One region of the Saccharopolyspora mangrovi genome, then DNA from elsewhere that is predicted to be linked to it. Evidence: riboswitches for the same ligand, from Rfam matches in the RefSeq annotation. Region 1 holds a riboswitch; each other region holds the start of a gene.
The links. A riboswitch is a leader RNA that binds a small molecule or an ion and turns the genes downstream of it on or off. The one in region 1 is predicted to bind cobalamin.
Positions count from the first base shown of each region.

Region 2: linked by a shared signal. The riboswitch ahead of R4I43_RS23435 (ribonucleoside-diphosphate reductase subunit alpha) and the one ahead of R4I43_RS05875 (HoxN/HupN/NixA family nickel/cobalt transporter) in region 1 are both predicted to bind cobalamin.
Region 3: linked by a shared signal. The riboswitch ahead of metE (5-methyltetrahydropteroyltriglutamate--homocysteine S-methyltransferase) and the one ahead of R4I43_RS05875 (HoxN/HupN/NixA family nickel/cobalt transporter) in region 1 are both predicted to bind cobalamin.
Region 4: linked by a shared signal. The riboswitch ahead of R4I43_RS32795 (ABC transporter substrate-binding protein) and the one ahead of R4I43_RS05875 (HoxN/HupN/NixA family nickel/cobalt transporter) in region 1 are both predicted to bind cobalamin.

Region 1 covers NZ_JAWLNX010000003.1:201,914-209,626, reverse strand. Annotated here, with positions in the region: gene R4I43_RS05895 (DEAD/DEAH box helicase) at 1-1,002, shown strand, start outside; gene cobA (uroporphyrinogen-III C-methyltransferase) at 1,309-2,520, opposite strand; gene R4I43_RS05885 (sirohydrochlorin chelatase) at 2,501-3,406, opposite strand; gene R4I43_RS05880 (precorrin-8X methylmutase) at 3,403-4,014, opposite strand; gene R4I43_RS05875 (HoxN/HupN/NixA family nickel/cobalt transporter) at 4,031-5,065, opposite strand; cobalamin riboswitch at 5,163-5,286, opposite strand; gene R4I43_RS05870 (DUF1876 domain-containing protein) at 5,470-5,739, shown strand; gene R4I43_RS05865 (LysR substrate-binding domain-containing protein) at 5,772-6,626, opposite strand; gene R4I43_RS05860 (DMT family transporter) at 6,718-7,605, shown strand; partial or broken gene R4I43_RS05855 (pyridoxal-dependent decarboxylase) at 7,602-7,713, opposite strand, start outside.
Region 2 covers NZ_JAWLNX010000018.1:25,594-33,306, forward strand. Annotated here, with positions in the region: gene R4I43_RS23400 (NUDIX hydrolase) at 1-294, opposite strand, end outside; gene R4I43_RS23405 (P-loop NTPase family protein) at 438-683, shown strand; gene R4I43_RS23410 (Rossmann-fold NAD(P)-binding domain-containing protein) at 615-1,202, opposite strand; gene R4I43_RS23415 (hypothetical protein) at 1,277-1,405, shown strand; gene sigJ (RNA polymerase sigma factor SigJ) at 1,413-2,294, opposite strand; gene R4I43_RS23425 (VOC family protein) at 2,375-2,761, shown strand; gene rox (rifampin monooxygenase) at 2,919-4,337, shown strand; cobalamin riboswitch at 4,398-4,644, shown strand; gene R4I43_RS23435 (ribonucleoside-diphosphate reductase subunit alpha) at 4,776-7,166, shown strand; gene R4I43_RS23440 (ribonucleotide-diphosphate reductase subunit beta) at 7,187-7,713, shown strand, end outside.
Region 3 covers NZ_JAWLNX010000018.1:33,839-41,551, forward strand. Annotated here, with positions in the region: gene metE (5-methyltetrahydropteroyltriglutamate--homocysteine S-methyltransferase) at 49-2,319, opposite strand; cobalamin riboswitch at 2,450-2,700, opposite strand; gene R4I43_RS23450 (VOC family protein) at 2,805-3,575, opposite strand; gene R4I43_RS23455 (helix-turn-helix domain-containing protein) at 3,647-4,654, opposite strand; gene R4I43_RS23460 (helix-turn-helix domain-containing protein) at 4,670-5,683, opposite strand; gene R4I43_RS23465 (hypothetical protein) at 6,051-6,308, shown strand; gene R4I43_RS23470 (AMP-dependent synthetase/ligase) at 6,504-7,713, shown strand, end outside.
Region 4 covers NZ_JAWLNX010000039.1:4,262-11,974, forward strand. Annotated here, with positions in the region: gene R4I43_RS32780 (SMP-30/gluconolactonase/LRE family protein) at 1-486, opposite strand, end outside; gene R4I43_RS32785 (Gfo/Idh/MocA family protein) at 538-1,545, opposite strand; gene R4I43_RS32790 (FecCD family ABC transporter permease) at 1,588-2,610, opposite strand; gene R4I43_RS32795 (ABC transporter substrate-binding protein) at 2,607-3,596, opposite strand; cobalamin riboswitch at 3,663-3,844, opposite strand; partial or broken gene R4I43_RS32800 (amidohydrolase family protein) at 3,842-4,198, opposite strand; gene R4I43_RS32805 (amidohydrolase family protein) at 4,135-4,782, opposite strand; gene R4I43_RS32810 (SDR family NAD(P)-dependent oxidoreductase) at 4,873-5,643, opposite strand; gene R4I43_RS32815 (iron-siderophore ABC transporter substrate-binding protein) at 5,834-6,832, shown strand; gene R4I43_RS32820 (MSMEG_1061 family FMN-dependent PPOX-type flavoprotein) at 6,873-7,457, shown strand; gene R4I43_RS32825 (MFS transporter) at 7,447-7,713, opposite strand, start outside.

The sequences.
Region 1 (7,713 bases):
GTGGACGTCCTGGTCGCCACTCCCGGTCGGCTCAACGACCACCTCCGGCAGGGCACCTGCGATCTGTCCGAAGTGGAGCGAACCGCGCTCGACGAGGCCGACCAGATGGCCGACATGGGATTCATGCCGCAGGTGCGGGAAATCCTGGACCTGGTGCCCTCCGACGGGCAGCGGCTGCTGTTCTCCGCGACGCTCGACGGTGACGTGGACAAGCTCGTCGAGCGGTACATGACCGACCCGGTGGTGCACTCGCTGGCGCCGCCGTCGGCGAGCGTGGACAGCATGGAGCACCACCAGTTCCTGGTGTCGGCGACCGACAAGCAGACCGTGCTGGCGCGCATCGCCGCGCGCGAAGGCCGCACGATCATGTTCGTGCGCACCAAGCACCACGCCGACCGGCTCGCCAAGAAGCTGCGCGCGGTCGGCGTCGAGGCAGGTGCGCTGCACGGCGGGAAGGCGCAGAACGCGCGCACCCGCATCCTCGACGAGTTCAAGAACGCCTCGACCAGCACGTTGGTGGCCACCAACGTGGCGGCTCGCGGCATCCACATCGACGACGTGAGCCTGGTGGTGCACGTCGAGCCCCCGGCGGACCCGAAGGACTACCTGCACCGCGCCGGTCGCACCGCGCGCGCGGGTTCCAGCGGAACCGTGGTCACGCTGGTGACCGAGGACCAGAAGCAGGCGTTCCGCGCGATGGCCAACCAGGCCGGGGTCAAGGCCATCACCACCGAGATCCGCCCGCAGGACGCCGAACTCGCCCGGGTCACCGGCGCCCGCGAGCCCTCCGGCACGCCGCTGGCCGCTCCGCAGCGACAGCAGCCCAAGCCGGCGAAGTCGCGCGGCGAGCACCGCCCGCAGCGCGCTCCCCGCGGCACCGAGCCGAGCCGCCGAGGCAGCGGCTCCGGTTCCAGCAGCAACCCGAACCGCAACCGCCGCGGCACCACCGGCGGCCGCGCAACCGCCCCGCAACGCCCGCGCCGCTCCAACACCCCTCGCTGATCCACCCGGATTACCGCAGTAATCCGGGACCCGATTACTGCGGTAATCCGGGTCTCAACTCCGGCGGTGCTCCGTACCGGCGTTGGCGGTGCTCCGTCTCGCCCGATTACTGCTGTAATCCGTCGCCCGATTACGGCGGTAATCCGGGTTTCGACTGCGCGGGTGGCCCTGGTCTTGGGGGTGTGGCGGTTTTGGGGACGGATTACCGCCGTAATCCGTGGACGGAATACGGCGGTAATCCGTTCTTCTGCGTGAGGGCATGACTGCGCCCCTCCGGCCGTGGGTCGGAGGGGCGTCGTCGTGCGGTCAGTCCTTCAGACCCGCGACGGGGCCGATGACGATGACCGCTGGGGGTTTGATGTCGTGGGTGCGGACGTCGTCCGCGACCCGGGACAGGGTGGTCTTCAGGGAGCGCTGGGTGCCAGTGGTGGCTTCCTGGACGACCGCGACCGGGGTGTCGGCCGGGCGCCCGTTCTTGATCAGCACCTCGGCGAACGCCTCGATCCGCTGCACCGCCATGAGCAGCACCAACGTGCCGCGCAGCCGGGCCAGGGCTTCCCAGTCCACGAGCGAGCGCTCGTCGTCGGGAGCCACGTGGCCGGAGACCACGACCGCTTCGTGCGCCACGCCGCGGTGCGTGACCGGCACGTCGGCCATCGCCGGAGCCGAGAAGGCGCTGGTGATGCCGGGCACCACGATCACCGGGACACCGGCTTCGGCGCAGGCCAGCAGCTCCTCGAAGCCGCGGCCGAACAGGTACGGGTCGCCGCCCTTGAGCCGGGCGACGAACTTGCCCGCGCGGACCTTCTCGATCAGCGTCTCGTTGATCACGGCCTGGCTCGCCGAGCGGCCGTAGGGGATCTTCGAGACGTCGATGACCTCGACGTGCGAGCCCAGCTCCTCCAGCAGTTCCCGAGGCGCCAGGTGGTCGGTGAGCACCACGTCGGCCTTGGCCAGCAGCCGCCGCCCGCGCACGGTGATCAGGTCCGGAGCGCCCGGTCCGCCGCCGATGAGCGCGACACCGGGTGCGTGCGGCTCGGGGTGCTCGTCGACCGCACCGGACTGCATCGCCTCCAGCAGCGCGTCGCGGACACCGGCGCTGCGGCGCGGTTTGCCGCCGGCGAGCACGCCGAGCAGCAGCCCGTCGTGCTCGGCGACGGCGGGCGTGACCGCGCTGCCCTCGGTGGCGTTGTCGGAGCGGACGCAGAACACGCGATCGCGCTCCGCCTCCGCCCCCACGGCGGCGTTGACCTCGTCCGACGAGGTCGCCGCGACGGCGTACCAGGCGCCGTCGAGGTCGCCGTCGCGGTATTCGCGGCGGCTCCAGGTGATCTCGCCCGAGTCGGCCAGCGCTTCCACCGCGGGCGTCGCCTGCGGGGCGATCACCTCGACGGCGGCGCCTGCCTTGATCAGCCGGGGGAGCCGTCGCTGAGCGACGGGCCCGGCACCGACCACGACGACGCGGCGACCGCTGAGGTCGAGTCCGGCGAGGTAGTGGTTATCCGATGGAGTGGCCATGTGCGTGTCCGTGTGCGTGACCGTGTCCGGTCGGGTCGTCTGGGTGGTGGTGCGGCGTCTGCGGTGCACCCAGTTTGTCCTCGAAACCCGGCAGCAGCACCCGGTACGCGCAGGTGTCACAGTTCATCCGGATGTCGCCGTGCAGGGCCTCGTGGTACCGCTCCACGACGAGGTCGACCAGGGCATCGCAGTCCCCCAGGTATCCGGCGACGTGGAGCTCGAGCTCCGGCGCGGTCTGGGCCCACTCGCGCGCCTGCGTCACGACGCGCTGCGGCAGCACGCCGTCGAACAGGAAGTACGGGGCCACCACGACGCGCTTGGCCCCGAGCTTGCGAGCCCGGTCCAGCCCGCCAGGGACGTCCGGCGATGCCAGGGAGATGAACGCGGTCTCAACAGTGTCGAAGCCGCAGGTCTCCTGCAAGAGGCGTGAGACCTTGCACACTTCGGCGTTGGCGTCGGGGTCGGTGGAGCCGCGGCCCACGAGAACCACTGCGGTGTCGACCCATTCCTCGCGCGGGACCTCCGCGGCGATCCGCTCGGCGAGCAGGTCCAGCAGGATCGGGTGCGGGCCGAGCGGGCGGCCGAAGACGAACGACGTGCCGGGGTGCCGGCGGACTTCGCGCTCCAGCGCGGCCGGGATGTCGCCCTTGCCGTGCCCGGCGGCGACCAGGACCAGCGGCACGGCGGCCATCCGGCGGTGGCCCTTGTCGGTGAGCTCGGCCCAGGCTTCGGTGACCGCGGGGGCGGACAGCTCGATGAAGCCGCCGGAGGTGTCGACACCGGCCGCGGCCATGCGCGCCTTCAGCCGCTCCAGGAAGGCGTGGAACTCCGACACACCTCGTTCGTCCACCGTGCCGTGGCCCACGACCAGCAGCGGTTCGGTCACCGGTTACCTCCAGGTTCTGCCCAGTAGAGCAGGGCGTTGATGGCGGCGGCAGCGATCGCCGCCCCACCGCGTTCGGTCAAGGTGCTCACGGCCGGTAGGCCGCTGCGCCGCAGTGCGGCCTTGCTGTCGACGGCGCCGACGAAGCCGACCGGGACACCGACGATCAGCGCCGGTTCCAGGTCGCCGTTCTCGGCGAGCCGGAGCAGTTCGGTGAGCGCGGTGGGGGCGTTGCCGACCGCCCACACGGCGCCGCGGGGGTGTTCCGCCGCCGCGAGTCGCATGCCTGCGGCGGATCGGGTGAGGCCTTCGGAAGCGGCGAGCTCGGCGACTCCCGGGAAGTCCAGGCCGATCCGCACCTCGCGGGCGGTGATGCCGGAGGCGACCATGCGCACGTCGGTGATCAGCGGCGCGCCGGCCAGCAGGGCGTCGCGGCCCTGCCGCAGCGCGGGCTCGTCCGCGACGACCTCGCCGGTCCAGCTGGGGTCGGCGGTGGTGTGCACGACGCGTTCGACGACCGCCCGGGTCAACGGCTCGAACCGGTCGAAGTCGGCTCGGGACCGCATGATCCGGTAGGACTCGGTCTCGATCGGATGCACTGTGCGCCTCATGGTCGTTCCTGTTCCCCTACGCGATTTCCGCGTTCTTCCGTGCGGTGAGCCGCCACCACATCGCCGCGCCGCCCCACACCAGCAGGAACAGCGCCAAGGTCAAGTAGCCGAGCAGCTCGAACTGGTCCGCGATGGCCGCGATCCCGCCGAGGAACTCCAGTCCCGACTCGGCGAGGAGTCCACAGAGGACGACGAAGGCGACGAGCGCGGCGAGCCCGACGGTCAGCGCGGTGGTGGTGACGTTGACCCACAGCCGCCGCAGCGGGCGCGCCAGCGACCAGGTGTAGGCGCGGGACATGAGCATCCCGTCGACGCTGTCCACGGTGCACATCCCGGCGGCGAACAGCAGCGGCAGGCTCAGCACCGCGATCGCCGAAAGGTTCGCCCCCGGGGTGACCATCGCCAGCACCGTGATCTCGGTGGCGGTCTGCATCCCGAGGCCGAACAGCAGGCCGATGCCGAACAGGTGCCAGGAGCGGGCAACGCCTTGCATCCGGCCGCGCAGCAGGCGCGCGAGCAGTCCGCGGCGGCCGAGGACGAGTTCGACCTCGGCTTCGTCGATGGCGCCGCTGCGGGCCCGGCGCAGCAGCCGCCAGGCGTCGCGCAGCACGAGCGCGTTGAGCACGGCGAGGGTGGTCAGCACGGCGACGACGATCAGGTCGACGGCGGTGGCCACGCGCACGCCGGTCTGCTCGGCCCACTGCTGGGCGGCGGGTCCGGCGATGAAGGCGATCGCGCAGGCCAGCAGCATCACGACGCTGGCGTGGCCGAGGGCGAACCACATGCCGGTGGACACCGGACGCCTGCCGCGCTGCATCAGCAGCCGGGTGGCGTCGTCGATGACGGCGACGTGGTCGGCGTCGAATCCGTGCCGCAGGCCGAGCAGGTAGGCGGTGGTGCCGGCGGCGGCGAGGCCTCCGGCGGCGCTGAACGCCTGCTCGTGCAGCAGGTAGGCACCCCATCCCGCGAGGTGCAGTGCTCCTATGGCGGCCAGCAGGACCGCTGACTTCCGGCGCTCGCGTGCGCCCCATCCGGCCGTGGGCCGGCTCACTTCGGCATCCCCGCTCATGGGTTCTCCGACCTCCTGGGTTCTCCCGCCCGGGGTTCGGTGGCCGCGCGCCGCGGGTTCGCGGCACGGGGCCGGCACGCAGTGTCCTGACTCCCGGATCGGCGTGGTTCCCCGCCTTCCAGCTGGTGGCAGCCGTGGCGATGGGTGGGGACCACTCCCCGGTCACAGTGGCGGGACCGTCCCGGATTCGCACCGGGTTCCTGCACTGTCGGCGACAGTCATCCTTGCCTGATCTACGGTCCGAGGTCAAACTCGGTGAAATCGATCACGTTGCGTGATCTGCGCGTGGCTTCGATCGGCCGAAGGCGCTTTCAACCGGACCGATCGGGGGTACCCCGGTGGACGAGCCCATTGCTCCGGCTCGATGCTGCGTCAAGGAGGCCACCATGAACGAGACGCACTCGATCACGCTGAACCTGCAGGTCGTGGAGGCGGGAGCGAAGACGACCGCCGACGTCGGCTTCACCACACCGGCCGGGCAGGCGCTGCACGGTCACGGCACGGCCCGCAGGCACCCCGACGACCCGGAGGTACCGCAGATCGGCGACGAGATCGCCATCGCCCGCGCCCTGTTCGAACTCGCCCACAAGCTCCTCGACAACGCCTCCAACGACATCGGAGACCGCCTCCACCGCCGAGTCCACCTGCCCGCCTGACCCCGTGGGCCGGTGAGGTTCCGGTCGAAGCCTCACCCCACCTCGGCGAGGACGTCGCGGACGACGTGGGCGGCGGCCTCGGCGACCTCCATCGGCAGGCCGGGTCTGGTGCGCACCCGGAGCTGGGCGGGCTCCAGGCGTGGCAGGTCGCGGCGTTCGACCAGGCCCGTCGGCCGCGTCTTCGTCGACGGCAGCAGCGTCACGCCCAGACCGGCGCGGGTCGCGGCGAGCACGCCGGAGAGGTCGGCGGCCTCGCAGACCAGGTCCGGGCTCCGGCCCAGCGCGTTCATCGCCTCCATCGCGTGCCTGCGCAGCGTGCAGGGCTGGTCGAACACGACCATCGGCAGCGGCACGTCCTCGGCAGGCGGCTGCCAGTCCGGCGCGGCGAACCACTCCAGCCGCAGCTGACCTGCGTCGATGCTGCGTCGGCAGACGGTGTCGTCGATGAGCAGCGCGATGTCGATGCCGCCGCGGTCGACCGAGTCGGCCAGCCGGGCCGTGCGGTCCAGGCGGAAGCGGATCTCGCGTTCCGGGAACGCCGTGCGCATCCCGGAGGCCAGTTCGGGCAGGAACCGGTCGGCGGCGTGCTCGGTGGAGCCGAACACCAGCGTGCCGCGCCCTTCGGCGCCGAGCCTGCGCACGGCGTCGTCGTGCACGTCGAGGATGCGGCGGGCCTCAGCGAGCACCAGTTCGCCGTCGGCGGTGAACCGGGCCTGCCTGCCCTCGCGGACCACGAGCTTGCGGTCCAGCGCCCGCTCCAGCTTGCGCAGGTGCTGGCTGATCGCCGACTGGGTCAGGTAGAGCGCCGCCGCGGCCCGGTGGAAGCCGCCGCAGTCGGCGACGGCCACCAGGCTGCGCAGCGCGACGACGTCGAGCACTGCACTCATGCGCTCAGCGTAGACCGATCAGCAGCCGCGATCGATCGCGATCGCTTATCGTTGTTGGACGCCACCGGGGCGCGCGGTGAAGTCTTCGAGCATGCCCTCCGCGCGGTCGATCCCGCTCTCGCTCGCCGCTCCCGTCGTCTTCTTCTGGGCCAGCGGCTACCCGACCGGAGCGCTGGGAGTGGCCGCCGCGTCCCCGTTCCTGCTGACCACCGTGCGCCTCACCCTCGCCGCGGGAGTGCTGGCGGTGATCGCGCTGGTCGGACGCGCCACCTGGCCGAGCGGCGCCGCGGCCGGGCACAGCGCGGTGGCCGGGCTGCTGACGCACGCGATGCAGTTCGGCGGCTGCTACGGCGGGATGGCCGCCGGCGTGCCCGCGTCGGTGACGGCGCTGGTGATCTCGATGAACCCGGTGCTCACGGCCGCGCTGGCGGCGCTGCTGCTGCGGGAGCGGCTGAGCCGGTGGCGGGTGCTGGGCCTCGTGCTGGGCGTGCTGGCGGTGCTGGTCACCCTGGGCGGGCAGGTCGCTTCCGAGGGCGAGTGGAACCCGGCGATCCTGCTGACGCTGCTGGGCCTGCTGGGCTTCTCGGCCGGTGGCCTCTACCAGCAGCGGTACTGCGGCGGCATCGACATCCGCTCCGGCGGTGCCGTGCAGACCGTCGCTGCTGCGCTGGTCATCGGGGTGATCGCGGCGTTCGAGCACGGCCACGTCACGCACTGGGCGCAGGCCGGGATCACCGTGCTGTGGCTGGTGATCACCGGTTCGGTGCTGGGCGTGAGCTGCTACCTGCGGGCGGTCGCGGTCGGCGGGGCGGCGCGGGCGAGCGCCCTGTTCAGCGCGGTACCGCCGTTCACGGCCGTGATCGCCTGGCCGCTGCTCGGCGAAACCCCTTCGGCCGCAGTGGTCGTCGGCATCGCCCTGGCGACCACGGCGTGCGTGCTGGGCACCCGGACCGAAACCCGCACCCCGGCCCCGGTCTAGGCGGCCCGGCGGATCGCCTCCCAGGCCGCCTCGACGTGGCGTCGCTCGGTCGCCGGGGAACCGATGGCCAGCCGCAGCAAGGTCCGACCGTCGATCTTGGTGTGGGTG
Region 2 (7,713 bases), on a different contig from region 1:
CTCCGGTTCGCCTCGCCAGTCGAGAGCTTCGAAGAAGACGCCGAGCCTGGGTTCGACGCCGGGAGCGACCGCGTGCAGGGTGTGGACGTGCCGGAGGTCAGCGGCATCGATGCGCACACCGATCTCCTCCCGCGCCTCGCGAATCGCGGCTTCCAGCAACGATTCCCCCGCGTCGAGCTTGCCCGACGGCAGGTGCCACATGCCGTCGCCGTAGCTCCCCCGCCTGCGGCTGAGCAGCACTCGCCCCTCCCGCACCAGCATCACGTGCGCATCAACAACCGTCCGGTGAACCACCACGCGATCCTCCCAACACCTCACGCCACCACTCACCCGGGTGAACTACCCGATTTCAATGGAAATCAGAACCAGGACTTCCACTGAGATCGGGGTTCTGATTTCCATTGGAATCGGAGAACCCGGGCGCTCCGGAGGTCGGGATGTCGTACCACGTCGGTCGCAGCTGCTTCTACTACCTCGACGTCGGCTGGCCGGAGACGGTGCGACGGCACTCGACCCGGCAGCAGTTCAAGGAGTTCGGCGTGGCCGACATGCGCGAGTGGTTCGGTGATGCCGGGCCGTTGGAGGCGGTCCCCGAAACCCGCGTGCCGGAGAGCTCAACGCTGGAGGGAACCGTCGCGCGCATCCGAGCTGAGGCGTTCCCGCTCCCAGCCGATCCGGGGTGACTCCGGCTGCTCAGCTGTTGGGGATGGGGGACTTGGTGAGTTCTTCGAGGTCTGCCAGAGGCGGCGGGCTTCTTCGGGGTTGCGGAGCGGCGAGTAGAGCTTCTGCTCCCCGGGCGGACCGCCCATGTGGCCCAGGCCGCGGGGTCCGTAGAGCGCGCCGCGCTCGGCCTCGGGTGAGGTGGCGGCGTGGAGGGCGGGCAGTTGTGCGGTGCGGACCGTTCCGACCAGGATGCCGCGGGCGGACAGGGCGCGGATCAGCCGCACGCCCAGGGTGTCCTGGGAGCGTCCGACCTCGGGACGTGCCGCGAGCAGGCTCGTCGGGGCGATCCCGGGATGGGAGAGGTTGCTCGTGATTCCCCAGCCGTACGCCTGGCTACGCCGGTCGAGTTCCAGGCCGAAGAGGCCGAACGCGATCTTGGACTGGGCGTAGGCCTTCATCCCGTCGTAGGAGCGTTCCCAGTTCAGGTCGTCCCAGTTGATGGTTCCCCGCCTGGCCGCGACGCTGACCTGCGAGGTCACCTGCGCCTGGCCCGCGCGCAGCAGCGGCAGCAGAGGTCAAGCACTTCATCCACCCGGAGGTCGGCGCGCTGGAACTGACCTGCCAAACGCTGCTCGACCCGGACCAGTCGCACTCCCTGCTCGTCTACACCGCCGTGCCCGGCAGCGAGAGCCACGAGAAGTTGCAGCTGCTGTCGGTCCTCGGTTCCACGACGTTGCGGTGAGCGGCCGTCACTCGCCGAACCGGACGACCCCTGCGGTCAGCCGCTGCACGCGGTCGGCATCGCGGATGCCGTCGATCTCCACGATGCGACCGTCGACCACGGTGAACGCCATGATCGACACCGGACGTCCGGACCTGGCGGCGACCACTCCGGGCAGGCCGTTGACGAGCACCGGGTGGAGCTCCGCACCGCGGCTCGCGCGGGACTGCCGGGCGATCTTCTCAGCTCCGCGATGCACCTCCGGTGGCCTTTCGCTGCCGTAGTCGGCGCGGAAGACGACCTCGGGGTCGAGCAGCCGCACCAGCGCGTCGAAGTCGCCTGCGTTGGCGGCGGTGAAGAACGCCTCCACCACCGCGCGTTGCCGGGCGCTGTCCTGGTCGGGGGTGGGCGGCTCGGCACCGCGGACGCGCCGCCGCGCGCGACTCGCGAGCTGCCGGGCCGCCGCGGGAGTGCGGTCCACCAGCGGCGCGACCTCGTCGAAGGGCAGGTCGAACATGTCGTGCAGCACGAACGCCAACCGCTCGGCCGGGCTGAGCGAGTCGAGCACCACCAGCAGCGCGAGGCTGACCGAGTCGGCGAGCAGCGCCTTTTGCTCCGGCTCGGCACCGTCAGGGGCGGAGACCACGGGGTCCGGCAGCGAGGTGTCGACGAGCTCTTCACGGCGACGCCGACGTGACCGCAGCAGGTGCAGCGCTTCCCGAGCGACGACCGTGGTCAACCAGCCACCGAGGTTGGTGATGTCGTCGGATTCCGCGCGGCTCAGGCTCAGCCAGGCGTTCTGCACCGCGTCCTCGGCGTCGCTGACAGACCCGAGCATCCGGTAGGCCACCGCGCGCAGCCGCGGTCGGTGCTGCTCGAACCGCTGGGCGAGCCGGTCGTCTTCCGCCACCTGTCACACCGTCCCTTCGGCCGGGCTCATCACGGTGAGCCCACCGGCCCACAGGATGTGACGACGAGGGAGGAACTGCCATGTCCGACAACACCCGTGATTTCGTCAGCGTCAGGTACCTGGTCGACGATGTCGACAAGGCCGTCGACTTCTACACCGGCCATCTCGGCTTCACCGTGCGGAACGACTTCGCGCCGGCGTTCGCCGACGTCACCAGGGGCAACCTCCGGCTGCTGCTGAGCGGTCCGAGCAGCTCAGCGGGCAGGGCGATGCCGGACGGCGCGATCCCCGGGCCCGGCGGGTGGAACCGGGTCCACCTAATCGTCGATGATCTCGTCGCCGAGGTGGAGCGGCTGCGCGGCGAAGGCGTTGATTTCCGCAACGACATCGTCAGCGGTCCGGGCGGTCTGCAGATCCTGCTGCGAGATCCCTCGGGCAACGTGCTGGAGCTGTTCCAGACCCGCTGATGCGCGGAGAAGAAGACGGCGGTGTTCCCCCGCCGTGCTCAACGTATAGCGCACCCCGGGGCTTGCGGCAAGGCCCCGGGGGTGGTGCAAACTCCCTGGGAATGACCCGTGACCTGCGGATATGAGTGTTCGCGGCGCGGTTGACCCTGGGGTTTTCGTGACTGATGTGATCGTCGTGGGGGCTGGCCCCACCGGGCTGATGCTGGCCGCCGAGCTGCGGTTGCACGGGGTGGACGTGGTCGTGGTGGACAAGGCCACGGAGCCCACGGACTTCGTGCGGGCGTTGGGTCTGCACGTGCGCAGCATCGAGGTGCTGGACCAGCGGGGACGGCTGGAGCGGTTCCTGGCCGAGGGGACGAAGTACCCGCTCGGGGGCTTCTTCGCGGCCATCTCCAAGCCCGCGCCCGAAGGCCTGGACACCGCGCACGGCTACGTGCTGGGCATCCCGCAGACCACCACCGAACGCCTGCTGGCCGAGTGGGCCGCCGAACTCGGGACGGACCTGCGGCGCGGCTGCGAACTGGTCGGGCTCGACCAGCACGAGGACGGCGTCCGCGCCGAGCTCGCCGATGGGACGCGGTTGCGCGCGCGCTACCTCGTCGGGTGCGACGGCGGCCGCAGCACCGTGCGCAAGCTGAGCGGGATCGGTTTTCCCGGCGAGCCGTCCAGGACCGACACGCTGCTGGGTGAGGTGAAGGCGACGGCGTCGCCGGAGGCGATGGCCGCGGTGACCGCCGAGGTCCGCGCCACCCAGAAGCGCTTCGGAGTGGGCCCTCTCGACGGGGAGTGGTGCCGGGTCGTGGTGCCCGCCGCAGGTGTGGCCGAGGACCGCGACGCCCCGCCGACCCTCGACGAGCTCAGGGGCCGGCTCGACGCGGTAGCGGGCACCGACTTCGGCGTCCACTCCCCTCGCCGGCTCGCGCGCATCGGTGACGCCACCCGGCAGGCCGAGCGATACCGGTCAGGCCGGGTCATCCTGGCAGGCGACGCCGCGCACATCCATCCGCCGGTCGGCGGGCAAGGGCTCAACCTGGGGCTGCAGGACGCCTTCAACCTCGGCTGGAAGCTCGCCGCCGAGATCTCCGGGTGGGCGCCGGACGGGCTGCTGGACACCTACCAGGCCGAACGGCGTCCGGTCGCCGCCGACGTCCTGGACAACACCCGGGCGCAGATGCAGCTGATGTCCACCGAACCGGGCGCGCGGGCCGTGCGGCGGCTGGTGTCGGAGCTGATGGACTTCGACGTGGTCAACCGGCACCTCACCGAGAAGATCATCGCGACCGCCGTGCGCTACGACTTCGACGACGACAGCCCGCTGGTCGGCACGCGGATGCGGGACCTCGCGCTCAAGCGCGGACGGCTCTACGAGCAGCTGCGCACCGGTCGCGGTCTGCTGCTCGACCAGACGGGGGCACTGTCGGCCGAGGGCTGGGCGGACCGGGTCGATCACGTCGTCGACGTCGCCGAGGAACTGGACGCGGCCGCCGTGCTGCTGCGCCCGGACGGGCACGTGGCCTGGGCCGGGGACGATCAGCAGGAGCTCGTGACGCACCTGGCCCGGTGGTTCGGCGAGTGACCCATTTCTCCCTCCGACACGCCCATGTTGGTGTTGGACGACAGATCAGCCCCAAGATGTAGAGTGTCGATCGCTGATGGTTCACCGGGCCCGCGCGGGTCCGGTGTGGCAACAGGGAACCCGGTGCGAATCCGGGACTGCCCCGCAGCGGTGAGCGGGAACGACCGCCGTCATCACGCACTGGACGTCACGCGTCCGGGAAGCGACGGCCAGTAGGACCGGTCTTGAGGTGGCGACGCTCCAGTTGGAGCTGCGCCACCCCCGGACGCCCGCGAGTCCGAAGACCTGCCATCGGCGCGCGCACGACCGTGCGCGCCGTCCGGGACCTCGCGGGAGGGTCCACGCGGACATGCGACGAGCGCCGCCGCCGTCGCGTCCTCGCGTGCTGTCGCCGCTGGTTCCGGGCATGCCTTCCGAGCTCGCGAGGAGAGAGTCCCGGTGACCGACACCGCACTGTCCGAACCCATCCCGCTCACCGGCGGCCGAGTGTCCACAGTGGTCGACCAGGCCTGCGCGGGGCTCGTCGACGTGGACCCGTCGGCGGTGCTCACCGAGGTCGAGCGCAACATCTACCCCGGCATCAGCGACGCCGAACTCGGCGAAGCGCTGATCATGTCGGCGCGCACGCTCGTGGAATCCGAGCCGAACTACGCCCGGGTGACCGCGCGGCTGCTGCTGGACAAGCTGCGCGGCGAAGCGCTGAGCTACCTGGCAGGTGCGCCGCAGCAGGCCGACCAGGACCAGATGCGGGACCGCTACGCCACCTACTTCGCCGACTACGTGCGCCGCGGCGTCGAGGTGTGCCGGCTGGACCCGGAACTGGCCCGCTTCGACCTGCCCCGGCTGGGCGCCGCCCTGGAGGCCGAACGCGACCTGGCCTTCGACTTCCTGGGGCTGCAGACGCTCTACGACCGGTACTTCCTGCACCACGACGGCACCCGGTTCGAACTGCCGCAGGCGTTCTTCATGCGGGTGGCGATGGGGCTGGCGCTGCGCGAGGACGACCGGGACGCGCGCGCCATCGAGTTCTACCGGCTGCTGTCGTCGTTCGACTTCATGTGCTCGACGCCGACGCTGTTCAACTCCGGAACCACCCGGCCGCAGCTGTCCTCGTGCTTCCTGACCACTGTGGACGACGACCTGCAGTCGATCTTCAGCTCGTACCGCAACAACGCGCTGCTGGCCAAGTACTCCGGCGGCCTGGGCAACGACTGGACGCCGGTGCGCGGCATCGGCGCCCACATCCACGGCACCAACGGCGAGTCGCAGGGCGTGGTGCCGTTCCTGAAGATCGCCAACGACGCGGCGGTGGCGGTCAACCAGGGCGGCAAACGCAAGGGCGCGGTGTGCGCGTACCTGGAGACCTGGCACATCGACGTCGAGGAGTTCCTGGACCTGCGCAAGAACACCGGCGACGACCGGCGGCGCACGCACGACATGAACACCGCGAACTGGGTTCCCGACGAGTTCCTGCGCCGCGTCGAGGCCGACGAGCCCTGGACGCTCTTCTCCCCCGATGAGGCCCCTGACCTGCACGACCTCTACGGCGCGGAGTTCGCCGAGCGCTACCGGGCCTACGAGGCCGCGGCCGATCGCGGGGAGGTCCGGGTGTTCCGGCGGATGCGCGCGGTGGACCTGTGGCGCCGGATGCTGACCATGCTGTTCGAGACCGGGCACCCGTGGATCACGTTCAAGGACCCGTGCAACCTGCGTTCGCCGCAGCAGCACGCGGGCGTGGTGCACTCGTCGAACCTGTGCACCGAGATCACCCTGAACACCGCCGCCGACGAGGTCGCGGTGTGCAACCTGGGCTCGGTGAACCTCGCCCGGCACGTCACCGCCGAAGGGCTGGACCGCGATCGGCTGGCCGCGACCGTGCGCACGGCGGTGCGGATGCTCGACAACGTCATCGACATCAACTTCTACACGATCCCCGAGGCCGAGCGCTCCAACATGCGCCACCGCCCGGTCGGGTTGGGGTTGATGGGCTTCTCGGACGCGCTGCTCAAGCTGCGCGTCCCGATGTCCTCCGAGGACGCGGTGGAGTTCGCCGACCGCAGCATGGAGGAGATCAGCTACCACGCCATCGACGCCTCCAGCCGGCTGGCCGAGGAGCGCGGGCGCTACGAGACCTTCGAGGGGTCGCTGTGGAGCCGGGGAGTCCTGCCGATCGATTCGCAGGAGTTCGTCCAGGAGGCGCGCGGTGAGGCAGACCTGGACCGCACGTCCACGTTGGACTGGAGCTCGCTGCGGGACCGGGTGCGCGGCAACGGGATGCGCAACTCCAACGTGATGGCCATCGCGCCGACCGCGACCATCGCCAACATCTGCGGGGTCGGGCAGTCCATCGAGCCGCTGTACCGCAACCTGTTCGTCAAGTCGAACATGTCCGGTGACTTCACCGTGGTCAACCCGCACCTGGTGGCCGACCTCAAGCGGGCCGGGCTGTGGGACGAGGCGATGGTGGCCGACCTGAAGTTCTACGACGGGTCGCTCGGGCCGATCGAGCGCATCCCGGACGAGCTCAAGACCCTCTACGCCACGGCTTTCGAGATCGAGCCGCGCTGGCTGGTCGAGGCAGCCGCGCGCCGCCAGAAGTGGATCGACCAGGCGCAGTCGCTGAACCTGTACCTGGCCACGCCCAGCGGCCGCAAGCTCGACGAGCTCTACCGGCTGGCCTGGCGCAAGGGCCTCAAGACCACCTACTACCTGCGCTCGACCAGCGCCACCCACGTGGAGAAGTCCACGTTGCGCGGCACCGACGGCAAGCTCAACGCCGTCCCGGCCGCCTGCTCGGTCGAGGACCCCGAATGCGAGGCCTGCCAGTGATCCCCCAGGAGAAGGAGCAGATGAGCACCACCACCGGACTCGGCACGATCGATCGCGACGGCGGGCGGGTCGACGTCGCCGAGAAGGCGATGATCAACTCCCGGGCCGACGTCAACCAGCTGCTGCCGCTGAAGTACGGCTGGGCGTGGGACAAGTACCTCGCCGGGTGCAACAACCACTGGATGCCCACCGAGGTGTCCATGCAGGCCGACATCGCGCTGTGGAAGTCCCGCGACGGGCTCACCGAGGACGAGCGCACCATGCTCAAGCGCAACCTCGGGTTCTTCGCCACCGCGGAATCGTTGGTGGCCAACAACATCGTGCTCGCCGTCTACCGGCACCTCACGAACCCGGAGTGCCGGCAGTACCTGCTGCGGCAGGCCTTCGAGGAGGCCGTGCACACCCACACCTTCCAGTACATCTGCGAGAGCCTGGGCCTGGACGAGGGCGAGTTGTTCAACGCCTACCGGGAGATCCCGTCGATCGCCGACAAGGACGCGTGGGCGCTGCGCTACACGCAGAACCTGGAGAACCCGGACTTCGCGAC
Region 3 (7,713 bases), on a different contig from region 1:
CCGTCGCGGTTCCGGGGGCCGAGCTGCGGGCTCGGCCCCCGGGTCGCGTCAGCCCCGGGCTTGACGGGCTGCCTCAGCCATGTTGCGGAGAGCCGGTTCCACCTGGGCGTAGTCGCGGGTCTTGAGACCGCAATCGGGGTTGACCCACAGGCGGTCGGCCGGGACGGCCGCACCGGCCGCCTTGAGCAGGTCCGCCATCTCCTGCGTGTCCGGCACCCGGGGCGAGTGGATGTCGTAGACCCCGGGCCCGACTCCCCGGTCGAAACCCACCGCGTTGAGGTCGGCCAGCACCTCCATGCGCGAGCGGGCCGCCTCGATGCTGGTCACGTCGGCGTCCAGGGCGACGATCGCGTCGATGACGTCGCCGAACTCCGAGTAGCACAGGTGGGTGTGGATCTGCGTCGCGTCCGACACGCCCGAGGTGGCCAGCCGGAACGACTCCACCGCCCACTTCAGGTACGCCTGCCGCTGCTCGGCGCGCAGCGGCAGGAGCTCGCGCAGGGCGGGTTCGTCGACCTGCACCGCGCGGATCCCGGCGGCCTCCAGGTCGCGGACCTCGTCGCGGATGGCCAGCGCGACCTGGCAGGCGGTGTCGGCCTGCGGCTGGTCGTCGCGCACGAACGACCACGCCAGCATCGTCACCGGGCCGGTCAGCATGCCCTTGACCGGTTTGTCGGTGAGCCGCTGCGCGTGCGCGGCCCACTCGACGGTCATCGGTTCCGGCCGCTGCACGTCGCCGAACAGGATCGGCGGCCGCACGCACCGGGAGCCGTAGGACTGCACCCAGCCGTTGTCGGTGGCGGCGAAACCGTCGAGCTGCTCGGCGAAGTACTGCACCATGTCGTTGCGCTCGGGTTCGCCGTGCACCAGCACGTCCAGGCCGATGTCCTCCTGCAGCGCGATGACGCGTTCGACCTCGTCGCGCATCCGCTGCCGGTAGGTGGCCTGGTCGATGCGGCCCCCGCGCAGCGCCGCGCGGGCCTTGCGGACGTCGGTGGTCTGCGGGAACGACCCGATGGTGGTGGTCGGCAGCGGCGGGAGCCGGAGCGATTTCCGCTGCGCCGCTTGCCGTTCCGCGTAGTCCGCCCGGCGGGAATCGCCGGGGCGCAACGAGTCGATCCGGGCGCGCACGCGGTTGTTGCGCACCCGATCGGCCGCGGCCCTGTCGGTCACCGCCGCCCGTGCCTCGGTGAGCTCGGCGTCGACGACGTCACGGCCTTCGCGCAGCGCTCGGCCGAGCGCGACGACCTCGCGGACCTTCTGCGCCGCGAACGACAACCACGTCGTGACCTGCGGGTCCAGGTTCGGTTCGGCGTCGACGTCGTAGGGCACGTGCAGCAGCGAGCAGGACGTGCCGATGGCGACCTCGCGGGCCGAGCCGAGCAGCGTCGCCGCGGTGGTCATGCACCGGTCGAGATCAGCGCGCCAGATGTTGCGCCCGTCGACCACCCCCGCCACCAGGGCCTTGTCGCTCAACCCGGTCGTCGCGGCGATCCTGTCCTGGGTGGCCGGATCGGTGACCAGGTCCAGCGCGATCCCCTCGATCGGCGCGGCGGCCAGCGCGCCCAGCGCCTCCCCCGGGTCGCCGAAGTAGCAAGCCGTGAGGATCGCCGGGCGTTCGGCCAGGTCACCGAGCCGCCGGTAGGTGTTGCGCAGCGCGTCGAGCTCCTGCGGCGTGCGGTCGGCGGCCATCGCGGGCTCGTCGAGCTGCACCCACTCCGCTCCCGCGCGGTGCAGTTCACCGAGCAGCTGCTCGTAGGCGTCGGTGAGCTCGGCGAGCTTGTCCAGCGGGTCGAAGCCCTCCTCGGCGGGTTTGGACAGCAGCAGGAACGTCAACGGCCCCACCAGCACCGGGCGGGTTTCCACGCCGAGCTCGCGCGCCTCCCGGAACTGCTCGACGGCGGTGCGGTCGGCGAGCGAGAACCGCGTCTCCGGGCCGATTTCCGGCACCAGGTAGTGGTAGTTGGTGTCGAACCACTTCGTCATCTCCAGCGGCGGAACCTGCTCGGTGCCGCGCGCCATCGCGAAGTAGGTGTCCAGCGCGCCGAGGCCGAGGTCGGCGTAGCGGCGCGGGACGGCGCCGAAGGTGACGGCGGTGTCCAAGACCTGGTCGTAGTAGGAGAACGTGTTGCCCGGCACCGAGCCGAGGCCCGCCTCGGCCAGGCTCCGCCAGGTGTCCTGCCGCAGCGTCCGCGCGACCTCCCGCAGGTCCGCTTCAGCGCTGCGACCCGCCCAGTAGGACTCCAGGGCGCGTTTGAGCTCCCGGTTCGGGCCGATCCGGGGATGTCCGAGCACAGTGGATCCGATCTTGCTGGTCAACGCTCTCTCCTCGCGAGCTCGACTTCGACGGTCGAGGACGTCGCGGCAGTTGCGCGCCGACCAGCGGGCGCACGTCGCCCACCGATCGTCCGCCCGGTCCTCCCGCGAGACCTCGGACCAGCGCGCACCGGCGGCACGCGCACCGATGGCAGGTCTTCGGACTCGCGGGCACCCGGGTGGTGAAGTTCCGGCTGGAACTCCGCCACCTCAAGACCGGACCTACTGGCCGTCGCTTCCCGGGCCGTGCGGCCCAGTGCTCATGACGGCGGTCGTTCCCGCTCACCGCTGCGGGGCAGTCCCGGATTCGCACCGGGTTCCCTCTTGCCTCGTCCGGCCGCGCTCAGGAGCACGACCGGACGAACCACCAGCACCCCCAGGTTAACCACGGTCAACTCCACGACAACCCCCGCGATCGCGACGACCCGGCCGCGACCGCGTGCTGAACACCCCTTTTACCGCTGCGGGAGATCCCGATCACTCCGGGTTCAGCCGCCGAACTTGGGCGATCCGACCGAGAACGGCGTGCCGAAGGGGTCTTTGATCTCGGCGACCCGGCCGTAGGCCATGTCGTAGGGGGCGTCGGCGGTGCCGCCGGCTTCGGTGGCCCGCGCGGCGGTGGCGTCGGCGTCGTCGACCATGAACAGGGTTCCCCAGGAGGCGGTGCGGGCCTTTGGCTCGCCGACGATGCCGCCGATCTCGTGGCCGTCCGGGCGGCGCAGGAACGTGAAGTCGTCGTCGCCGAGGTACCCCTCGCTGTCGAGGGTGTAGCCGAAGACCTGCGCGTAGAACTCGCGCGCCGGACCCGGGTTCGGGGTGACGAGGTCGTTGCGCAGCAGCGCGTTCGGCTCGTTGACCACGCGAGCGCCCACGTGCCGGTTGCCGTGCCAGAGGCCGAACTGGGCTCCGACCGGGTCCTTGACGATCGCCATCCGACCCTTGTCCATCACGTCCGTCGGCGGGGCGATGACGTGTCCGCCGGCGGCCTCGGCCTTGGACACCGTCGTGGCGACGTCATCGGTGGCGAAGTAGACGTTCCACCAGAACTCGCTCGCCTCCGAGTCGTGGTTGGGCATGATCGCGGCGACCTCGCGTCCCTCGATCAGGCACATCGTGTAGCGGCCCATCGATTCCGGCCCGACGTCGAACTCCCATCCGAACACCGCGCCGTAGAACTCCATCGCTCGATCGAGGTCGGGAATTCCGAGGTCGATCCACGTCGGCGTCCCGTTGGGCTGCAATGAATCCAGTTTCGTCATGGCGCTTCCTCCTCGCGGAACCTCACGCCCACGACGGTAACCACGGGCCCCGACAAATCGCCCAGCGAAGTTCAGCTCTTGATCGGCGACCAGGCCCGGATCCAGGTGTCGGGGTTGCTGAGGTCGGGGGTGGCGGTGGCGTTGCGGACGACGGGGACGCGCATGAGCATGCCGAAGTTGTCGGAGTCGGCGATGTGGCGCTTGAGGTGCTCGTGGTTGCGGGCGCGCAGCTCGGGGTCGGTCAGGCAGCGCACCGCGCCGAACCCGCCCCGGGTGAACACCCCGCTGCACAAGGTCAGGGTGCGGCGCACGTTGTAGGGGTTGGGGAAGCGCGCGAGCAGGCCGACGTCCTCGATCAGCCGGCCGTCGTGCAGCGTCGGCCGGTACTGCCGGGACTCCTCGGCGACCTCGAAGATCTCTCCGTGCCCGAGGTCGTCGACCTCGACCTGGCGCACCGGCAGGCCGAAGCGCACCTGCCGCCGCATCGGGTTCATCGCGGGACTGCCCAGCAGCACCAGGTGCGCCTGCAGGTCGTGCGGGTCGATGCGTCGGGCGATCTCGAACCGCACGTCCGAGGACGGGTTGAGCGCGCGGACGTGACCGTAGAGCTCGATGAGCGCATCACCGTCGGCGTAGGCCGACATGCCGATGTAGTTGCGCCGCTCCGGCGAGGCCAGCGGCGAGAGGTTCCGGGCGGGCACCCGCCCGGTGAGGATGCGCACCGGGCCGCCGTCGGGGAACCGCCAGAAGTCCGAACCCTCTTCTCCCCCAGCGCTTCCCTGCGGTTGAGCGCGCAGCGCCTCCAGCTCCTCCTTGATGTCCGCACGAGCCCGCCGCTGCTCGTCGCTGAGCGAGGCCACGGCCGGCAGCTTCGCGTTGCGGGCTGGGTTGCCCGAGGCGAAGAAGGTCGCGTAGTCGCCGATCCGGGACACCGGCGGCACCTTCACCCCGCTCTCCCACTGCGAGACGCTGGAGACCGCGACGCCCAGGACGCGCGCCAGGTTCCCCTGCGTCAGGCCGTGCTCCTGGCGCAGTTCCCGCAGCCGCGCGCCGAGCCCGGTCCGCTGCGCACTCGCCATTCCGCCCCCTCGCGATCAGGTGCTGGGTCGCCACTCGTAGAGCCGGTTCGCCGGGTTCTGCAGGTCGGGCGTGCCGGTCACGTGCCGCATCACCGGGACCCGCATGAGCATCCCGAACCGGTCCAGGTCCTCGACGTCGTCGTCGAGGTAGGCGAGGTTTCGTCCCTTGGCCTGCGGATCGGTCAGGCAGCGCACCGCGCCGAACCCGCCCCGGGTGAACACCCCGCTGCAGAAGGTCAGGGTGCGGCGGATGTTGTTCGGGTTCGGGATGCGGGCGAGCAGCCCGACGTCCTCGACCAGCTGGTCGCCGCGGAAGACCGGTTTGAGCCTGCGCTCGCCGTCGATCTCGAACACCGAGCCGTCGGGGACGTCGTCGTCGGGGACCTGCCGGACCGGCCACTCGGCGGTCAGCCACTCCACCCACGGGTTGGCCGCGCCGCTGCCGAGGAACACCAGGTGGGCGCGCAGGTCGTCGTCGGCGAGGTGTTCGAGCCGGATCTCGACCTCGGAGCGCGGGTTGGCGGCGCGCACGTGACCGAACAGCTCGACGGCGGCGTCGAGATCGGCGCAGCGGGCCAGCGACAGGTAGTTGGGTTCGCTGGGGGTGCCCAGCGGGGACCAGTGCTTCTCGCTGAGCCCGCCGGTGACGATGCGGACCGGCCCGCCGTCGGGGAAGTGCCAGAAGTCGTGCCGCGCTCCGGGATCCACGGGGCCGGCCGCCTCCTCCCCCGTCCTCCGCAGCTGGTCGAGCTCGTGCTTGAGCCGCAGGCGCTCCTCGCGCTGCTCTCCGGTGAGCGCGTTCTCCGGCGGGACCCCGCCGGTGGTGGCCCCGGCGGCGAAGAACGTGGCGTAATCGGCCAACCGGGTGGGCGGCGGCAGTTTCGCCCCGCTCTCCCAGGAGGAGATGCTCGAGACCGCGACTCCGAGGGCGCGTCCCAGCCGAAGTTGCGTCATGCCACGGGATTCGCGCAGATCACGGAGCCGAGAACCGAGCTCTCCGGTTCCGCTCTGGCTCCCGGGACGAGCCATCACGCCGTCTCCTTCGCCTCGGTCAAAGAATTTCACCAAACTTCACTGAAGTACTGAAGACCAGCAAATACTCGCACCTCGCCTGACTTCCGGCAAGCCAGTGCGCTGCAAAGACATTGACGGTCTCATAGCGGTAATCGCATACTGACCATGGCGCGTTTCACCCGGCGGCGAAAACTTCAACGGAGAAGTGAAATTTCTCCACCGGGGAGGTGCGGGGCACCTCGGCACACCAGCCAGGGCGCGCGGCCGGCTGATCGCCGGCCGGACATGCGAACGCCCCCGGAAATCGTTTGGCCACGACCGGGGGCGCTACGCGGATTCACGATCACCCTCGCAACGGGCACGACCCGTGAAGGGAGCTCGCATGTTCACGATACTCCCAGCGGTGCTGGCGGCAAACGACCCACCGGTAGTCACGCCTGACTCGCTTTCCACCGCCCTGCAAGGAATGCTGCTGGGCGTTCTGGTCGCGTTGTTCGCGGCTGCGGTGGTGCTGGCCCGGGCGATGTCCGGGCTGGCCACCCTCGCCCGCTCGGTGCTCGGCCCGCCCGCGGCCGTGTTCACCGTCCTGTCGGTCCTGGCCCTGGTCCTGCTCGCCGGGAACGCGGGGGCCCATCCATGATCACCATCCGATCGGCACCAGGCGGACCCGCTCGACGACGGGTCCGCCCCCGGTGCGATCGGGATCCGGCCTGTCAAGACCCCGACCTGCGAGTTCGACCGAGCGGCCGCCGGCAGATAACAGATCGAAACTGTCGCGTGCCGATTTGCCCGGTTTTCATTGCGCAGGTGAGTGAGCTCGATTACGTTCCCGCCCATGCCTGCCGCGATTTCCTCCGACTTCCGTTCGATCCCCGAGATGCTGCGCGATCGCGTGAAGCGGTCGGGCGACAGCGAGGCCTTCCGCTACCCCGACGGTGAGCGGTGGGGCTCCCTGACGTGGTCGCAGACCTGGGATCGGGCGCGGGCGATCGCGCTGGGGCTGCACGCGATCGGCCTCGAGTCGCAGCAGCGGTGCGGCATCCTGGCCGGCACCCGGATCGACTGGATCCTCGCCGACATGGGCGTGATGTGCGCAGGTGGCGCCACGACCACGATCTACCCGACCACCACGGCCGAGGGCTGCGCCTACATCATCGCCGACTCCGGATCGACGGTCGTCTTCGCCGAGGACGACGAGCAGATCGCCAAGCTGCGCGAGCAGCGCGCGAACATGCCCGCGCTGACCCGCGTCATCACCTTCGACGGCACGCCCGACGGTGACTGGGTGCTGAGCCTGGCCGATCTGGAGGCCAAGGGCCGCGAACTGGGCGAAGCCCAGCCCCAGCTGTTCGACGAGCTGGTCGACGCGGTGGACACCGAAGACCTGGCGACCCTGATCTACACCTCGGGCACCACCGGCAACCCCAAGGGCGTGCGGCTCGCGCAGTCGAACTGGGTCTACGTGGCCGAGGCGATGCACGCCATCGGCGAGACGTCGGCGGAGGACGTGCAGTACCTGTGGCTGCCGCTGTCGCACGTGTTCGGCAAGGTCCTGCAGGTCGGCCAGATCCGGACCGGGTACCTGACCGCCGTGGACGGCCGGGTCGACAAGATCGTGGAGAACCTCGCCCGGGTGCGCCCGACGTTCGTGGCCGGCGCGCCCCGGATCTTCGAGAAGATCTACAACAAGGTCGTCATGCAGGCCAAGGAGGGCGGCGAGCTCAAGTACAAGATCTTCCGCTGGGCCTGCGCGGTGGGTCTGGAGATCTCCCGGCTCCAGCAGGAGGGGCGGCAGCCCGGGCTGGGGCTGAAGGTCCAGCACGCCATCGCCGACAAGCTGGTGTTCGCCAAGCTGCGCGAGAAGTTCGGCGGCAGGCTGCGGTTCTTCATCTCCGGCAGCGCCGCGCTGGCGCCCGACATCGCCCGCTTCTTCCACGCCGCGGGCGTGCTCATCGCCGAGGGCTACGGGCTCACCGAGACCACCGCGGCGAGCTTCGTCAACCGCACCGACGACTTCCGGATCGGCACCGTGGGCCAGCCGCTGC
Region 4 (7,713 bases), on a different contig from region 1:
CCCCTGCTGCATCGCGTTGCCCATCGCCAGCCCCTCGGCCAGCACGACCAGTTCACCTGTGCCGGGCATCAGCTCGACGACGCGGCCCCCGGGGCGCATCTCGTTGACGAACAGCCGGTTCCCGACGCAGGTGATCCCGTTGGGCACCCGAACTTCCTCGGAGAGCAGCGTGAACTCGCCGTCGGGGGAGCGGCGCCACACCCGCTGCGGGGTGATGTCGGCGACGTACATCGACCCGTCAGCGCCGAAGGCCAGGTCATCCGGTGCTTGGACCGGTCCGTCGGCGGGAACGACGATCTCCACCGCGCCCGTGGTGACGTCGACGGCGCTGATCTGCCCGGCCAGGAATTGCGCGACGTAGAGCCGCCCGTCCGGGCCGAAGGCGATGCCGTTGGAACCCCGCAGCGGGCTCGGCTCGTTGAGCCGGCTCATCCGCCACCGGTCGCTGCGGGGCCTGCCGAAGTTGCTGAAACGCGTGCCCGGCACCTGCACTCCCTTGTTTAAGTCGTGTGACTTAAACAAGGTATCGCACGGGACTCAGGACGGGATCGCGCCGCGTTGCTTGACCCGGACCGCGGTCTGCTGGACCGCTTCGACCAAGCGCGCGGTCTCGCGGGCGCCGCGCAGCCACGACCGCTCGATCTCCGCGCGGCGTCCGTCTCGGACGGCGGCGGCGAAGGAGGCCAGCGAGTCGCGGAACTGGTGCGAGGCGTCGAGGGTGAACTCCTCGGCGTGGTCCTGCTCGTCCAGCCGCAGCTGCGGGCGGTGCTCGGCGGGCGGGGTGAACGCGCGCTCCAAGCTCAGGTGCGCGGCATCGCCCCACAGCGCGTAGCGGGAGCGGTAGCTGTGCTGGAACCCGAACTCCAGGTCGGCGAACACGCCGTTCTCCGACACCAGCAACGCGTGCCCGGCCACGTCCACGCCCGTTCCCGAGTCCACCCGCAGCGTCGCCCCGGCCACCGTCAGGCCCTCGCCGAGCATCAGCTGCGCGGCCCGGATCGGGTACACCCCGACGTCGAGCAGGCACCCGGCACCCAGCGCGGGGTCGTAGCGGATGTCGCCCGCCCGGGGCGGCGGCACGCCGAACGCCGAGCTGAACGTGCGCAGCCGGCCCAGCCGCCCGCGCTCGACCAGCTCGCGCACCACCTCGTGCTGCGGGTGGTGCAGGAACGCGAAGTTCTCCCGCAGCACCAACTCGCGCTCGGCGGCCAGCGCGACCAGCTCACCGGTCTGCTCGGCCGACACGGTCATCGGCTTCTCGCACAGCACGTGCTTTCCCGCCTGCAGCGCGCGTTTCGCCCACTCGAAGTGCAGCGAGTTCGGCAGCGACAGGTAGACCGCGTCCACGTCCGGCGACTCGACCAACTGCTGGTAGCTCATCGCGGTCCCGCCGTGCTCGGCGGCGAACCTTTCGGCCGTGGCCGTCGACCGGCTGGCGAACCCGGCGACCACGGACCCGTCGATCTGGTGCAGCGCCGGCAGCGCCCGCCGCTCGGCGATGGCGGAGCAGCCGAGCACGCCCCATCGCACTCTCAATGCCTCCATTGCCCGAAGCCTAGGGGAATCGGGTGAAGCCGCGCGGGAGGCTCACGAAGTTCGGCCGCGCCGGGCGAGCAGGACGGCGAAGGCCGGAACGCCGACCAGGGCGGTCATCACGCCCACCGGAACCTCCTGCGGCGCGGCCACGGTGGTCGCCAGGACGTCCACCCACACCAGCAGGATCGCGCCCAGCACGGCCGTGACCGGCAGCAGCGCGCGATGACGCGGCCCCACCAGCAGCTTGGCCGCCTGCGGCAGGACCAGGCCGACGAAACCGATCGCACCGGCCGAGGCCACCAGGGTGGCGGCCAGCAGCGCGGTGGCCACCAGCAGCACGATCCGCAGCCGCCCGACGTGGACACCCAGCGCCGCGGCCGTTTCCTGGCCCAGCGCGAAGGCGTCCAGCGCACCGGCGCGCGCCAGGCACAGCAGCAGGCAGACCGCGCACACCGCGCCCGAGACCGCCACGTCGTTCCACCGCGCACCCGACAGCGAGCCGAGCAGCCAGAACAGCACGCCCCGGGTCTGCTCGGCATCGGCCGAGGTGATCATCACGAACGACGTCAGCGCCGAGAACAGCTGCGTGCCCGCCACTCCGGCCAGCACCAGGTGCGTGGTGGTCCCGCCCGCCAGCGCGCCCAGCGTCATCACCAGCGCGAAGGCCACCAGCGCCCCGGCGAACGCACCGGCGGTCAGGCCGAGCGCACCGGCTCCGAGCCCGAGGATCACCACCAGCACCGCACCGGTCGAGGCGCCGGCCGACACGCCCAGCAGGAACGGATCGGCGAGCGGGTTGCGCAGCAACGACTGCAGCACCGCGCCGCACATCCCCAGCCCCGCACCGCAGATCGCCGCGAGCGCCGCGCGCGGCAATCGCAGCTGCCACACGATCCCCTGGCCGATCGTCGACACGTCGGTCTCGCCGAGCCCGAGCCGCGCGCCCACCACTCCGGCGACGTCGGCGACCGACAGCGGAGCCGGGCCGAGGGTGACGGCCACGGCCATCGACAGCAGCAGCGCCGGGATCCCTGCCAGCACGATCAGCGGGGCCGGCAGGCGACCGGTCCTCACCTGCGCTCCAGCTCGGCGAGCCGGTCGGCCAGCCGCTCGATGCCGGTGATGGTGCGCAGGCTGACGTTCATCTCGGTGCCGGTCATGCTCATCCACCGGCCCACGCGCACGGCGGGAAGCTGCGACATCGCGGGGTCGGTGCGCAGGAACTGCTGCTTGGCCGCGAGGGAATCGCCCTCGCCGTCGCGGGTCAGGTCGCCGAGCACCAGCAGGTCCGGGTCGCGGGCGAGCACGTCCTCCCACGAGACCTGCGGCCACATCGACCGCACGTCGTCGTAGGCGTTGCGCACCCCCAGCGCGCGGGTCATGATCGCCGGCGACCCGGTGGACCCGGCCATGTAGGGCGATTCGGTGCGCGCGAACCAGAACAGCACCGAGGTGTCCTTGATGGACGGTGCCTTGCGCTGGGCGGCGGCGACCCGCTGCTGCAGCTGCGCGACCAGCGCTTCACCGCGCTCTTCGACGTCGAAGAGCGTCGCGATCTCGCGCACCTCGCGGTAGATGTCGTCGAGCTCGACCGGATCGCCCAAAGGCGCTTCCTCCGGCAGGCAGTTGGACGGGGAGAGGTAGGTCGGCACGCCGAGCTCGGCGAAGCGCTCCCGCGCGGCCACGCCCTCGTCGGTGAACACCGCCCGGTAGGCGCCCAGCACCACGTCCGGTTCGGTGGCCAGCACCGATTCGAACGACGGGTTCTTGTCGGAGAGCTTGGGCACCCTCGCGTTTTCGGCGGCCAGCGCCGGGTCGACCGGATCGGTCCAGGTCGCGGTGCCCACCATCCGGTCGGCCAGTCCCAGCGACAGCATGATCTCGGTGGTCGACTGGTTCAGGCTCACCGCCCGCTCGGGCGGCTCGGACACCGAGACCTGCCCGTCGCAGTTGGGGAACGACACCCGAGGGGGAGCGGACTCCGTGGCAGGTGCGGAGCAGGCGGCGAGTGCGGTGGCGCAGAGCAGCATCAGGCCCGTGCGCGTCCAGCGTAAGAACACGTCGTGCGGAAATCCTCACCCCAGGCCCATGCGCGAGACCTGGTCGGCCGAATTCCCGGAACCGGGTGCGGAACCGGGGAGCCGGCAGGTCTTCGGGCTCGGGCCCCACCGGGCGAACCGCCTTCCCGGATCGAGTGCGATCCAGTGGCTCGGGCTCGCCCGTCACCCCTACCGCTGCGCGTCAGCTCCGGCTTCCGACCGGATTCCCATCGGCCACACGTGGCACGACCGGCTCGCGACCGAGTCTAACCGGCAGGGGTGCGGTCGATCCGGCGGCCGTTGCGCCAGATCACATCGATGTCCCGGACCGCCCGCACATCGCGGGTGGCGTCGCCGTTGACCAGCAGCAGGTCCGCGCGCCTGCCGGGCTCGAGCACACCTCGATCGGTCAGGCCGAAGCGCTCGGCCGGTGCGCCGGTGGCCGCGCGCAGGGCGGCGACCGGAGGCAGGCCCGCCTCGGCGAGCAGGCCGATCTCGGAGAGCAGGCTCGCACCCCGCGCCACACCGGGATTGCCGAGGTCGGTGCCCGCCAGGATCGTCACGCCCGCCCGGTGCAGGGCGCCGACGTTGGCCGCGGCGGCGCGGTGGGCATGCAGGTGATTCCGTCGACCCGCAGCCCGTCTCGCTGCTCCTGCGAGAGGTGCGGCGCGATCAACGGGTCGTTGAGCACCCGCCCGGCTTCACCCGCGCAGCCGATGCCGTTGAACACGCTCAGCGTGGCGGTGACGAAGGCGCCGCTGCGCGCGGCGATGTCGAGGGTCTGCTCGCTGATCGGGTCGCCGGGAACGTGGGCCAGGCCGTCGGCTCCGGCGGCCAGCGCGGCCCCGGCGTCGCGCCGCGTGGTGGTGTGCACGACGCAGCGCGCACCCCGCCGGTGCGCGGCCTCCACGGCCAGCGCGACCTGCTCTCGGGTGAGCGTGGGCATCCGCTCGTCGCCGTAGAGGCTGCCGTCCTCGCGGATCACCTTGATGTAGTCCGAGCCCTCGGCCAGCCGGTCGGCGACGAACGCGTCGATCTCGGCCCGACCGGCGCCGGGTGAGACCGTCGGGATCGGGCCGAACTGGGTGCCGCGCCCGTCCGGGACGGTGAGCAGCGTGCCCGCCGTCCACAGGTCCGACAGCGGGTTCGGCGCGGTCGACTCGGGCAGCCCCTTGTAGGGGCCGAGCTGGTCCAGGAACCCGAACATGTCCAGTTCGGTGTTCGCCCACCCCAGTCGTGCGCTGCTTCGACCAGGAAACCACCGCGGTCAAGACCGCGCGTCGGAATCCACTGTGGACTACTGGTGGGTGCCGCCGTCGATGCGGATCTCGGTTCCGGTGATGAAGGCGCCGTCGTCGGAGGCCAGCATCGCGATCACGCCGGCCACGTGCTCGGGCGGGGCGAAGCCGCTGCCCAGCGCGGGGGAGAGCTTGGTGAACAAGTCCCAGTCGGTGTCGGCGGGCAGCTTGTCGGCGGTGGTCTCGGTGATGCCGCTGCGAATCCCGCCCGGCACCAGGGAAACCGCGCGCAGCCCCTGCTTGGCGTACTCGAGGGCGATGCTGTGGGTGAACGACTGGATGCCGCCCTTGCTGGCCGCGTACGCCGCCATGTAGGGGTGGGCGAAGTTCGCCGAGGTCGAGCTGAAGTTGATCACCACGCCGCCGCCGGTCTCCAGCAGTGCCGGTAACGCGGCGCGGGTGACCAGGAACGTGCCGGTGAGGTTGACCGCGAGGATCCGGTTCCACAGCTCCAGCGAGCACTCGTGGGTGCGCGTGGCCTGCAGCGTTCCGGCCGCGTTGACCAGCACGTCCAGCCCGCCCAGCTGCTCGGCGGCGGCCGGGACGGTGGCGTCGACGGCGTCCTCGTCGGAGATGTCCAGCGGCAGGGTCCCCAGCCGGTCGCAGGTGCCGGCCTCGGCGGCGCGCCGCGCGGTCTCCTTGAGCCCGGTCTCGTCGACGTCGGTGGTCAGCACCCGAGCGCCCTCGTCGAGCAGGCGCAGCACGCCCGCCTGGCCGATGCCCGAAGCGCCGCCCGTGACGAGCACGCGCTTGCCGTTGAGCCTGTCCATCTCGCGTCCCTCCGCACGTCCCCCGACCGTCGTCAGGCTCAACGCGCGAGCCGTCCGGAAGTTGCTCACCTGCGATCGTCCGCAGAGGACCCGTGTGACGAACGTCGGTGACGCTGGGTGGCTCCGGGGCTGGACTCCGCACGGAGCGTTAGTTAGGTTAGCCGCACTTAACTTGCAGTGAGGTGTGGAAATGCGCTGGATGCGGACCCTGGGGCTGATCATGGTGGCCCTGCTGGGAATCGCCCTGACCGGTTGCGGCGCAACCGGTCCCGAGCAGGATCAGCCGGCCGCCGGGTCGGCCGACGGGCAGTTCCCGGTGACCATCAAGACCGCGTTCGGTGACGTCACCGTTCCCGAGCGTCCCCAGCGGGTCGTCGCGCTCGGGTGGGGCGACGCCGAGACGGCGCTGAGCCTCGGCGTGCAGCCCGTCGGTGCCGCCGACTGGCTTCCGGTCGGCGGCGACGGCGTCCCAACGTGGATCCCCGCCGACAAGCGCTACACCACGCCGCCGAAGATGCTCGGCACGATGGAGGTCGACATGGAGGCCGTCGCGGCGCTCCAGCCCGACCTCATCCTCGACACCCGCGCCAGCGGCGACAAGGAGCGCTACAACCTCCTCAACCGCCTCGGCGTGCCGGTGGTGAGCATCCCGCCGGGCGGCGAGTCCTACCTGACCACCTGGGACCAGCAGCTGGAGATGGTCGGCAAGGCGCTGGGCAAGTCCGCCGAGGCCGCCGAGCAGAAGGCCGGCCTGGAGGCCAAGTTCCAGCAGGCCGCCGCCGCGCACACGCAGTTCGCCGGCAAGAGCGTGGCCGTCGGCGCGAAGATGGTCGGCTCTTACGGCGCCTACGTCAACGGCGGTGCCCGCCTGGAGTTCATGGAGCGACTGGGCTTCCGCCAATCGCCGGCCGTGCAGGCGATGGCCGGGAACAACTTCTTCGTCAGCGTCTCCCCGGAGCGCATGGACCTGTTCAACGCCGACCTGACCGTGATGTTCCCGATCGGGCTGGCCGCCACCGAGATCGACGGGGACCGGATGTTCCAGTCGCTGCCCTCGGTCCGCGAAGGCCGCGCCGTGGTGCTGCACGACGAGCAAGCCGTGCAGGCCTTCTCGGCGGGGACCGCCGCGGGCATGTCCTACGCGGTGGATAAGGTCGTGCCGTTGATCGAGCAGGCGCAGGCGGGCTGAGGCCCGCAGGCACCGCAACCCCTGGTCAGGAGAACGACGCGTGCCCTCGTGGGACCCGAGTGAGGCCGAGCAGGTCACCTCAGCAGCGCAACTCCGCGAGGTCGTCGAGCCGCCGCACCCGGAGATCGCCGAGAAGGTGGTCTCCGGGATCGACGCCGTCAGCCGCCGCTTCATCGAGCGGTCGCGGCTGTTCTTCGTGGCCACCACCGGCGCCGACGGGATGATCGACGTCTCGCCTCGCGGCGACACCGCCCGCAGCGTCGTGGTCTTCGACGACGGCAAGACCCTCGCCTACGCCGAGCGGCCCGGCAACCGGCGGATGGACGGGCTGCACAACGTGCTGGTCAACCCGCAGTTGGGGATGCTGTTCCTGATCCCCGGTGTCAACCACGTGCTCCGGGTCAACGGTGCGGCGACCATCGTGCGATCCGCGCCGTTCATGGCCGACCTGGCGCTCAAGGGCGTGCCTCCGGCGCTGGCGGTGGTGGTTCGCGTCGAGGAGCTGTTCGTGCACTGCGGGCGGGCGCTGCTCAAGTCCGGCGTCTGGCGGCCGCAGACCTGGCCGGAGGGCGAACAGCCCGGCATCAGCGCGCTCTTCGAGTCCCAGCAGTCGCTCAAGGCGTGACCCGCCTGGTCGGAACCATCGGAACGGCCAGCAGCGCGCAGCACCCGGCCACCGCGAAGGCGACCGGGTAGCCGGCCGCCGCGATGAGCGCGCCCATGACGGGCGGCACCACCGTCGCGGTCAGCGACTGGCCGGTGTTCTGCGCGCCCATCGCCCGGCCGCTCCAGTGCGGCCCGGCGATCTCGGCGACCGCGGTGAACGCCAGGTCGTTGTGGGCCACCGCCACGATCGAGGCGACGATCATGAACGTCAGCGC